Regions from separate parts of the Burkholderia sp. BC1 genome, predicted to be linked through region 1. Evidence: predicted binding sites of a transcription regulator. Region 1 holds the regulator's gene; the other holds the start of a gene.
What was found. The regulator FliA, encoded in region 1, starts transcription of late flagellar genes. The targets are predictions, from matches to a motif close to CTAAAGTTTNNNNNNNNNNNGCCGNTA.

Region 2: a site for FliA is predicted at 2,408-2,434, ahead of flgK (flagellar hook-associated protein FlgK). Genes of this name have one in related genera too.

The regions. Positions count from the first base shown of each region.
Region 1 covers NZ_JBQYLP010000029.1:52,550-57,758, reverse strand. The annotation lists gene flhA (flagellar biosynthesis protein FlhA) at 1-932, shown strand, start outside; gene flhF (flagellar biosynthesis protein FlhF) at 929-2,722, shown strand; gene ACSHSS_RS16340 (MinD/ParA family ATP-binding protein) at 2,715-3,536, shown strand; gene ACSHSS_RS16335 (RNA polymerase sigma factor FliA) at 3,559-4,293, shown strand; S-adenosyl-L-homocysteine riboswitch at 4,464-4,578, shown strand; gene ahcY (adenosylhomocysteinase) at 4,610-5,209, shown strand, end outside.
Region 2 covers NZ_JBQYLP010000001.1:75,491-80,699, forward strand. The annotation lists gene flgL (flagellar hook-associated protein FlgL) at 1-354, opposite strand, end outside; gene flgK (flagellar hook-associated protein FlgK) at 372-2,351, opposite strand; gene ACSHSS_RS00390 (flagellar brake protein) at 2,533-3,288, opposite strand; gene flgJ (flagellar assembly peptidoglycan hydrolase FlgJ) at 3,503-4,468, opposite strand; gene ACSHSS_RS00400 (flagellar basal body P-ring protein FlgI) at 4,469-5,209, opposite strand, start outside.

The DNA.
Region 1 (5,209 bases):
AGCGGATCAAGAGCATTCGCAAGAAATTCGCGCAGGAAATCGGCTTCCTGCCGCCGGTGATCCATATCCGCGACAACCTCGAACTGCGTCCGAACGCGTACCGGATCGCGCTGAAGGGCGTCGAGATCGGCACGGGCGAAGTGTTTCCGGGCCAGTGGCTCGCGATCAATCCGGGGCAGGTGACGGCCGCGCTGCCGGGCGCCGCGACGCAGGATCCGGCGTTCGGGCTGCCGGCCGTGTGGATCGACGTCGCGATGCGCGAGCAGGCGCAGGTGTACGGCTACACGGTCGTCGATGCGAGCACCGTGGTCGCGACGCATCTGAACCATCTGGTCGTCCAGCACGCGGCCGAGCTGCTCGGCCGGCAGGAAGTGCAGGCGCTCGTCGAGCGCACCGGCAAGGACGCGCCGTCGCTAGTCGAGGATCTGGTGCCGAAGACGGTCTCGCTGACGACGCTGCAGAAGGTGCTGCAGAACCTGCTCGACGAAGGCGTGCCGATCCGCGACATGCGCACGATCCTCGAGGCCGTGTCCGAGCATGCGGGCCGCGGCGACGCATACGAGATCACGGCCGCCGTGCGCCTCGCGCTCGGCCGCGCGATCACGCAGCAGTGGTATCCGGGCACGGGCGACATGCAGGTGATGGGTCTCGACGCGAATCTCGAGCGCGTGCTGTCGCAGGCGCTCGCGACCGGCGCGAATCCGGGCCTCGAGCCCGGGCTCGCGAACACGCTTCTGACCGGCACGCAACAAGCGATGCTGCGTCAACAGAATCTCGGGCTGCCGCCCGTGCTGCTCGTGCAGCACGCGTTGCGCGCGATGCTCGCGCGCTTCCTGCGCCGCAGCCTGCCGCAATTGAAAGTGCTGTCGTATGCCGAAGTGCCGGATACACGCACGATCAAGGTTGTTAACGTCATCGGGGGTTCCGCTTGAACATTCGCAAATTCACCGGCGCGACGAGCCGCGACGCGCTTCGTCTGGTGCGCGAGGCGCTGGGCGCCGACGCCGTCGTGCTGTCGAACCGCGCGCTCGATGACGGCAGCGTCGAAATCGTCGCACTCGCCGACGCCGAACTGGCCGCGGTCGCACCGCCGGCCGCCGCTGCCGTGCGAGCGCGCCTGCCCGAATCGGCGCTGCCCGCCGCCGTGCCCGCGGCCGCCGTGCCCGGTATCGTCGCGCGGCCCGCCGCGCCCGCCCGCGCGGTCGCGAATCCGTATGCGACGGACGAACACGGGCTGCCGGACGTGTTCTCGTCGGTGTTCGGCGCGAGCGCCGAGACGACGCAGGCGGCCGCCGGCCCTGCCGCGCCGGCCGCGGACGAGCCGGACGCGGTGCGCGCGAATGCCGCCGTGCCGGCGCCGGCACATGCGGCGCCGCCCGCCGCGTCGGGCGAGCCGGCCGCATGGCTCGTCGAGCACGCCAAACGCCTGACGCAGCAGCGCGATGCGCTGCGCGCCCGTACGCAAGCCGCGCCCGCCGCGTCGGCCGGCGCCGCACACGCGCCGCAGGACGCGGCGCCCGCGACGTCGCCCGACTGGATGCGCGACGTCGCACGCGAAGCGGAACGGCGCGCGCCGGCCGCCGCGCGCACGACCGACGCGGCTGCCGCAAAAGCGGCCGACCGCGCGCGGCTGTCCGCCGATACGGCGGCGGCCGTCGCCGACGCGGTGAAGTCCGGCGTCGAGCGCATCGTCAACGACACGGTGATGCACGAGCTCGGCGCGCTGCGCGGAATGATGGAAGCGCAGTTCGACAACCTGATGTGGCACGACCGCCAGCGCCGCAGCCCGGTGCACGGCGCATTGTCGAAGCATCTGTTCGCCGCCGGTTTTTCCGCGCAGCTCGTGCGGATGCTCGTCGATCATCTGCCGGCCGGCGACGGTGCGCAGACGTTCGACGCGGCGCTCGAATGGGCGCAGTCGGTGCTCGCCGCGAACCTGCCGGTGCTCGGCAGCGAGGACGCACTGATGGAGCGCGGCGGCGTGTTCGCGCTGATGGGGCCGACCGGCGTCGGCAAGACGACCACGACCGCCAAGCTCGCGGCACGCTGCGTGATGCGCTTCGGCGCGAGCAAGGTCGCGCTGCTGACGACCGACAGCTACCGGATCGGCGGCCACGAGCAGCTGCGCATCTTCGGCAAGATCCTCGGCGTGCCGGTCCACGCCGTGAAGGACGCCGGCGATCTGTCGCTCGCGCTGTCCGAGCTGCGCAACAAGCACATCGTACTGATCGACACGATCGGGATGAGCCAGCGCGACCGCGCGGTGTCCGACCAGATCGCGATGCTGCACGGCGCGAGCACGCCGGTGCAGCGGCTGCTGCTGCTCAACGCGACGAGCCACGGCGACACGCTCAACGAAGTCGTGCAGGCCTATCGCAGCGCCGGCGACCGCGCCGATCTCGCCGGGCCGGACCTGGCCGGGCCTGACCTGGCCGGGCCTGACCTCGCCGGCTGCATCCTGACGAAGCTCGACGAGGCGACGCATCTCGGCGGCGCGCTCGACACCGTGATCCGCTACAAGCTGCCCGTGCACTACGTGTCGACCGGCCAGAAGGTGCCGGAAAACCTGTACGTCGCGACTACGCGCTTCCTGCTGAAGAGCGCGTTCTGCGTGCCGCGCGACGGCTCGCCGTTCGTCCCGCAGGACGACGACATGCCGCTGCTGCTGTCCGCGCTGACCGCCCGTGCGGCCGCCGATCTGCACGAGGTGCGATTTGGATAAACGAACGATCGACCAGGCCGAAGGACTGCGGCGCCTGCTGGCCGGGCGCGGGTCGCGCATCGTCGCGGTGACGGGCGGGCCGACCGGCGTCGGCTGCACGTCGACCGTCGTGAACGTCGCCGCCGCGCTCGCGGCGCTCGGCAAGGACGTGCTCGTCGTCGACGAGCGCGCGGACGTGCATTCGGCCGCCGCGACGCTCGCCGGCGCATGGCTGCGAGACGGCGAGCGCACGCGCGTCGCGGCCGGTTTCTGGCTGTGCGCGAGCGCGCAGGCCGCGCGTGCCGGCTACGGCGATGCGCAGCTGAGCGCCTTCGTCGACGGCCCGGCCGACATCGTGCTGATCGACGCGCAGCTCGGCGCCGACGGCACGCTCTCGACGCTCGCGCGCGAAGCGCACGACGTGCTGATCGTCACGCGCGTGGCCGCGCACGCGATCACCGAAGCGTACGCGTGCATGAAGCGGCTGCATTTCGCGCACGCGACCGCGCAATTCCGCGTGCTCGTGAACCACGTCGGCAGCCATGCCGATGCGAAGACCGCGTTCGACAACCTCGCGGGCGTCGCGAGCCGCTACCTGACCGTGTCGATCGCCGATGCCGGTTGCGTGAGCGCCGATCCGCTCGTCGAGCACGCGCGTGCGCTGACGCGCTGTACGGTCGACGCGTTTCCGTCGTCGCCCGCCGCGCGCGACTACCGAAAGATCGCGGCCGACCTGCTGTACTGGCCGATGCGCCCGCGTGCGGGCACGGGTGCCGCGCGCGAGCTGCGCGGCGGGCAGCCGTCGTACCGGACGGGCGCGGCGCACGCCGCATGAGCGTCACCGGAAGGAGAGAGCCATGATGTACAACGCTCAGGGAAAGATCTCGCAGGCCGACGTGCTCGCGCAGTACGCGCCGCTCGTGCGCCGTCTCGGGCTGCAGCTCGTCGCGAAGATGCCGGCGAGCGTCGATCTCGACGACCTGATCCAGGCCGGCATGATCGGGCTGATGGATGCGGCCGGCCGCTACAAGGAAGACCAGGGCGCGCAGTTCGAGACGTACGCGACGCAGCGGATCCGCGGCGCGATGCTCGACGAGCTGCGCAGCAACGACTGGCTGCCGCGCAGCCTGCGCAAGACTTCGCGTGAAGTCGAACTCGCGGTGCACCAGGTCGAGCAGCGGCTCGGCCGCGCCGCGAGCGAGGCCGAGATCGCGCAGCACCTGAACATGCCGCTCGACGAATACCAGGCGATGCTGCAGGACCTGCACGGCAGCCAGCTCATCTACTACGAGGATTTCGACCGCGCGGCCGACGACGAGCCGTTCCTCGACCGCTATCGCGTCGATCACGCCGATCCGTTGTCGGCGCTGCTCGACGAGCATCTGCGCGGTGCGCTCGTCGAGGCGATCGAGCGGCTGCCCGAGCGCGAGAAGCTGCTGATGTCGCTCTACTACGAGCGCGGACTGAATCTGCGCGAGATCGGCGCCGTGCTCGAGGTCAGCGAATCGCGCGTGTGCCAGCTGCACAGCCAGGCGGTCGCGCGATTGCGCGCGCGGCTGCGCGAGCAGGCGTGGGTCGGCGCGGAAAGCTGAAGCGCCTGCGGGCGGCGGCGCGGCGCATCGCGCCGTTCGCGAGCATCGCGACACGGACCGCCGCGCGCATCTCGATAAAGGGGCGCGCTTCGCGCCGCGGGCCCGCGCCGACGACGATCGACGCGGCCGACACAAGAAATTTCCGTCGCGATTTGCTACAATCGCAGCCGTTTTCCGAGGAGCGTTGCGACGGACCTTCTGCGTCCGCCAGGCTCGGAAGGCTTCACCAGGCAGCCGTGCGGCGACATTCGCGCCGGCCCGCCTCCTGAACGGCGCTCACGTCATCAATTTCTAGAACTTTTTTAGAAAGGAGGGCGTGATGAGCGCCGTTATCGATTCGAAAGCTTCCCAGGATTACGTCGTCGCCGACATGGCACTTGCCGGCTGGGGCCGCAAGGAGCTGAACATTGCCGAGACCGAAATGCCGGGCCTCGTGCAGATCCGCGACGAATACAAGGCGCAGCAGCCGCTGAAGGGCGCGCGCATCGCCGGTTCGCTGCACATGACGATCCAGACCGGCGTGCTGATCGAGACGCTGAAGGCGCTCGGCGCCGACGTGCGCTGGGCTTCGTGCAACATCTTCTCGACGCAGGACCACGCGGCTGCCGCGATCGTCGAAGCCGGCACGCCGGTGTTCGCGTTCAAGGGCGAATCGCTCGACGAATACTGGGAGTTCTCGCACCGCATCTTCGAATGGCCGAACGGCGAATTCGCGAACATGATCCTCGACGACGGCGGCGATGCGACGCTGCTGCTGATCCTCGGCGCGAAGGCCGAGAAGGATCGCTCGGTGATCGCGAAGCCGACCAACGAGGAAGAAGTCGCGCTGTACAAGTCGATCGCGCGCCACCTCGACATCGACGCGAACTGGTACTCGAAGCGCCTCGCGCACATCAAGGGCGTGACCGAAGAAACG
Region 2 (5,209 bases), on a different contig from region 1:
GCGATAGCCCTGCAGCTGCGTCGCGAGCGCCGACCGGTCGCTGTCGGACAGCGCGCCGTCGCCGGCCCGGATCACGATCGAATGGATGCTGTTGAGCAGGTTGTTCACGCTCGTGAGCGCCTGATCCTCCTTCTGCAGCGACGACAGCGCGACGTTCTGGTTCGTCGCGTACTGCGACAGCGTCGCCGACGTCATCGACAGCTGCACGGCCTGCGCCGCGCCGAGCGGGTTGTCGGCGGCCGTCGACAGGCTCACGCCGCTCGAAATCTGCTGATACAGCTGCGCGAGCTGCGCCTGCTGGTCGCTCATCTGCGCGACGTTCAGCTGGTAGAACTGGGCTGTGGAAATCCGCATCGCTTCGATCCCCGGAATCAGTTGAACAGGCCGAGCACGGTCTGGAACAGCGTCGCCGCCGTCTGGATCACCTTCGCGTTCGCCTGGTAGAGCTGCTGGTACTGCATCAGGTTCGCCGCTTCCTCGTTCTGGTTCACGCCCGACACCGACTGCTGCGCGGACGTGATCTGGCCGACGAGCGCCGTCTGCGCGGCGCTCGACGACTTGAGCTGGCTCGCCGCGTTGCCGATGTCGTTCACGTAGCTGGCGTACGCACCGGTCAGCGTGACCGTGCCGTTGCCGAACGACTTCGCGGTGACGAGCTTCGAGAGCGCGAGCGCGTTGGTGCCGTCGTTCGTGCCGCCCGCGTACGGGCCGATCCGGAACGTATCGCCGTCGGCCGGCGCGCCGGACAGCGACACCGTCACGCCGCTCAGCGCGCCCGGTGCGGTGCCCGACATCGTCAGCGTCGCGCCGGCGGCCGGGTCGTACGGCACGGGCGTCGTCGAGCTCGTGATCGTCACGGTCTGCGGCGGCGTGCCGGCGATCGTCACCGTCGTGCCGGCCGGGAAGCCCGACAGCGACTTCGTCGCCGCGTCGTAGGTCAGCGTCGTGGCCGGCACCTGATAGCCGGCGCTCACCGGCCCCTGCGTGATGGTCGCGGTGCCCGCGTTGGTCGACGCGGCCGACGTGACGACCGGCGACGCGGCCGCGATCGCGGAACCGTTCGAGGTCGCGAGCTGGAAGCCGTCGAGCGCGCCGCGCGTCGGCAGCACGGTGAACTGGTCGCCGGCCTGCATCGTGCCCGACGACACCGAGAAGTCGAGCCCGCCGATCGAGCCGGGCATCGTGTTCGACGTGCCGACCACCGAACCCGTCGCGCGGTCGGTCAGCGTGTACTGCGTGCCGTCGAACGACAGCGTGTAGTCGCCGGTGGTCGGCTGCGACGCGTTCGAAAACGACACCGACAGCGTCGCGTCGCCCTGGTTGCGCGTGTCGGTATAGACGGTCGGCGCGCCGACCGCGAACAGGTTGCTGCCGACGTTGCCCGACAGATCGATGCCGAGCGCGTTCTGCGCGTTGACCTGCGCGGCGAAGCTGGCGGCGATCGCGCCGAGCTTCGCCTGCGCCGGATCGAGCGTCTGGCTGCGGAACGCGAGCAGGCCGCCGAGCGTGCCGCCGGACAGCGACGTGTCGGGCAGGTACTGGTTCGGGCCCGGCGGATTTGCGCCGGCGATGCCCTGCGACACGACGGTCAGCTCGCTCGGGTCGGACGGCGACGTGACGGTCGCGAGCTGATAGCTCTTGTCCGCGACGACGAGCGGCTGGCCGCCCGCGAGGAATACGCTGTAGCCGTCGCTGTTGCGCACGACCTGCACGCCCGCGAGGCTCGACAGGTTCGACACCGCGAGGTCGCGCTGGTCCATCAGCTGGTTCGGCGGCTGCCCCTGGCTGCTCGCGGCGGCGATCTGCTGGTTCAGCTGCGCGATCTGCGCGGTGTAGGTATTGATCTGCGATACGGTGCTCGTGAGCTGCGTGTTCACGCTCTGGCGCAGCGCGTCGTATTGCTGGCCGGCGGCCGTGATCTGGTCCGCGAGCGTCTGCGCGTTGCTTATCGCCGTCTGCCGCACCGTCGGGTCGGCCGCGTTGTTCGCGACGTTCTGCAGCCCCGTGAAGTAGTTCGTGATCGCGGTCGAAATGCCGGCCGTCGGGCTGCCGATGTAGTTGTTCAGCTGCGCGACGAGCGAATACCAGGTCGACAGCGCGCCGCTTTGCGTCTGCGCGGTGTTCAGCTGGTCGCTCAGGTACTGGCTGTACTGCCGCTGCACGGTGACGGTGTTCACGCCCTGCGGCAGGTAACCGCTGCTCGTGTACTGGCCGCTCGCTTCCGCGTAGACGGGCCGCTCCACCGAATAGCCGGGCGTCGCGGCGTTGCTGATGTTCTGACCGGTCGTCGTGAGGCCCCAGAGCGCGGCGTTGAGGCCGCTGACGCCGAGGTTCATGAGTGTGTTGGACATGCGCGATCCTGATGAGCCGGCCGCGCTGCGGCCGCCGGGTTGCGTGACTCCCGGTATAACGGCCGCGGATCGAAAAAATTGAGGGAAAAATGGCCGCCCGACGCGCATGTCGCGCATCGGGCGCCGGCGCTGCCCGAAGCGACGCCGGCGAGCCTGCCGCGCGCCGTCGCGGCGCGGCGCGTCACGCGCGAGCGAGCGAGCGGCGCTTCATCTCGAGCTGCGTGATCAGCCGCTGCAGCGTGTTTTCGGCGCTGCCCGGCAGCGACAGGAAGCGAAAGCCGAGCTGATAGCGGCGCGCGCCGTTCGGCAGCTGCGTCGCGCGCTGCGACACGAGCTGCAGGTCGAGCGACAGCTTGCCGTGCCCGGTCAGCTCGAGCTCGACGTCCGGCAGCACCGTGCCGAGCGCGAGCGCCTCGACGCGTTCGTCGGCCGTGCGCAGCCCGACGCCGCCGAGCGACAGGTTGTGCACCTCGAACTGGAAGCGCTCGCCGTCCGGCAGCGCGCCGCGGCACAGGAACGGATCGACGACCGGCGCGTCGACGCGGAAATACTCGCGGCGCTGGATGCAGACGAGCACGTCGGGGAAATCGGCGACGAACGCCGGCAGCCCCTCGTAGCGCGTCTCGCGCGGCGTGCCGGTCGTGAATTCGACGCGCACGCCTTCGGGCGCGGCCGAGAACGCGCAGTGCGCCGCGCCGAGAATGCTCGCGTTCTGTTCGGACAGTGCGCCCCAGTCGAACGTGAACGTGCGTGCGCCGACATCGACTTCCAGCAGGCGCGTGACGAGCTGGCCGCCCGGATACTCGACGGTCAGGAAATCGCCGCGGTTCACGAGATTGCGCAACTGGACGCCGATTTCCAGCGGATTGCGGCGGGCGTAGTCGGGGCCGGAGTGGCCCGAGTCCAGGCTCGGGTCCGTCGACGTTTCGATATTCATGGCTAGCCGGTCTTTCTTGTCATGGGCGCACGCATAACCGGTGCGCGATAAAACCGGGCCAGAATACGGGGCCCGGACGCAGGTCTCTCACACTTAGCGGCAGTGCTGACCGAAAGTTTAGATCGATTTGCCGAATTTTTTTGCGCAAACGTTGAAACCGCGCGCGGCGGGGTGCCGGGCGCGGTCCGTCGGGGGCCAAAGCGTCAGCGATTCGTCAGCCGATCTGCTGCATGATCGAGATCAGCTTTTTCGCGTAGTTCGGGTCCGTCGCATAGCCGGCCTTCTGCATCCCCTGCGCAAAACCCTCGACGCTGCGGCTCGCGCTCAGCACGCCCGCATAGCGCGGATTGTTCTTCAGCAGGTTCGCGTAGTCGGTCATCGCATGCTCGTACGAATCGTACGCGCGGAACTTCGCGACGACGCGCCGCGGCGTGCCGTTCACGTATTCGGTCGTCAGCGCCGATACCGTGCGGCCGGTCCAGCCGCGTGTCGCCTTGATGCCGAATACGTTGTAGCTGGTCGAGCCGTCGGCCGCGCGGATCTCGCGCTTGCCCCAGCCCGATTCGAGCGCCGCCTGGCCGACGATGAAGCGCGCCGGAATGCCGGTCGCCGCGCTCGCCGCCTGTGCGGGGCCGGCGAGCCGGTCGACGAACGCGTCCGCGTCCGGCGCACCGGTCGCGCCCTTCACCGGCGGCGTCAGCGCGCTGCCGGCCGAATAGCCGCGCGCGCGCGACAGGCCGCCGTTGTTCGCGGCCGCGTTCGCATAGGCGTTCGCCATCGCGCTCATCGCGGCGAGGCTGCCTTCGTTGCCGGCCGCGCCGAAGCCGCCGCCGAGATCGGCCGCCGCGCCGGCGCCCGCGCCCTGCCCGGCGTTGCGCATCAGCTGCTTCATCAGCGCGTCGGCGACGCCGATGCCGCGCGACGACATCTGCTGCGCGAGCTGCTGGTCGAGCATCGACGTGTACATCTTCGACGTATGCGAGTCGAACAGCCCGCCTTCGGGCGTCGCATCGCGCATGCTCTTCAGCATCATCTGCGTGAACATCGCGTCGAACTGGCCTGCGACCGCCTTCGCGCCGCCCTGCGGCGACTGCTTCGCCTGCGCGCGCAGCGCGTCGAAGCCCTGCACGTCGAGTGCGAAGCGCTGCGTGAGGTCGGTGGCACCGGGGAAATTCGCCATTTAGATGATCTCCAGATCCGCGCGCAGCGCACCGGCCGCCTTCATCGCCTGCAGGATCGACATCAGGTCGGCCGGCGTCGCGCCGAGCGTGTTCAGCGCCTTCACGACGTCCGCGAGATTCGCGCCGGCCGTCACCATCTTCAGCGCGCCGTTGTCCTGCTTGAGCTGGATCTGCGACTGCTGCGCGACGACCGTCTGCCCGTTCGAGAACGGCCCCGGCTGCGACACGACCGGCTGCGTGTTGACGACCACCGACAGGTTGCCGTGCGCGACCGCGCAGCTTTGCAGCGTGACCATCTGGTTCATCACGATCGAGCCCGTGCGCGCGTTCAGGATCACCTTCGCGGCCGCCTTGTCGGGGCTCACGTCGAGGTTCTGCAGCCGCGCCATGAACGCGACCTGCTGCGCGGGATCGGCCGGCGCGGCGAGCTGGATCGTCCGCCCGTCGAGCGCGGTCGCGACGCCCGGACCGAAGCTCGAATTGACGGCCGCGACGATGCGCTGCGCGGTGCCGTAGTCCATGTCGTTGAGCTGCAGCTGCAGCATCCCGTTCATCTGCGCGAGCGCGTTCGGCACCGAGCGCTCGACGATCGCGCCGCCGACGATGCGCCCGGCCGCGAGCTGGTTCACCTGCACACGGCTGCCGTTCGCGCTCGCGCCGGCGCCGCCGACCGCCATGTTGCCCTGCGCGAGCGCGTACACCTGCCCGTCCGCGCCCTTCAGCGGCGTGAGCAGCAGCGT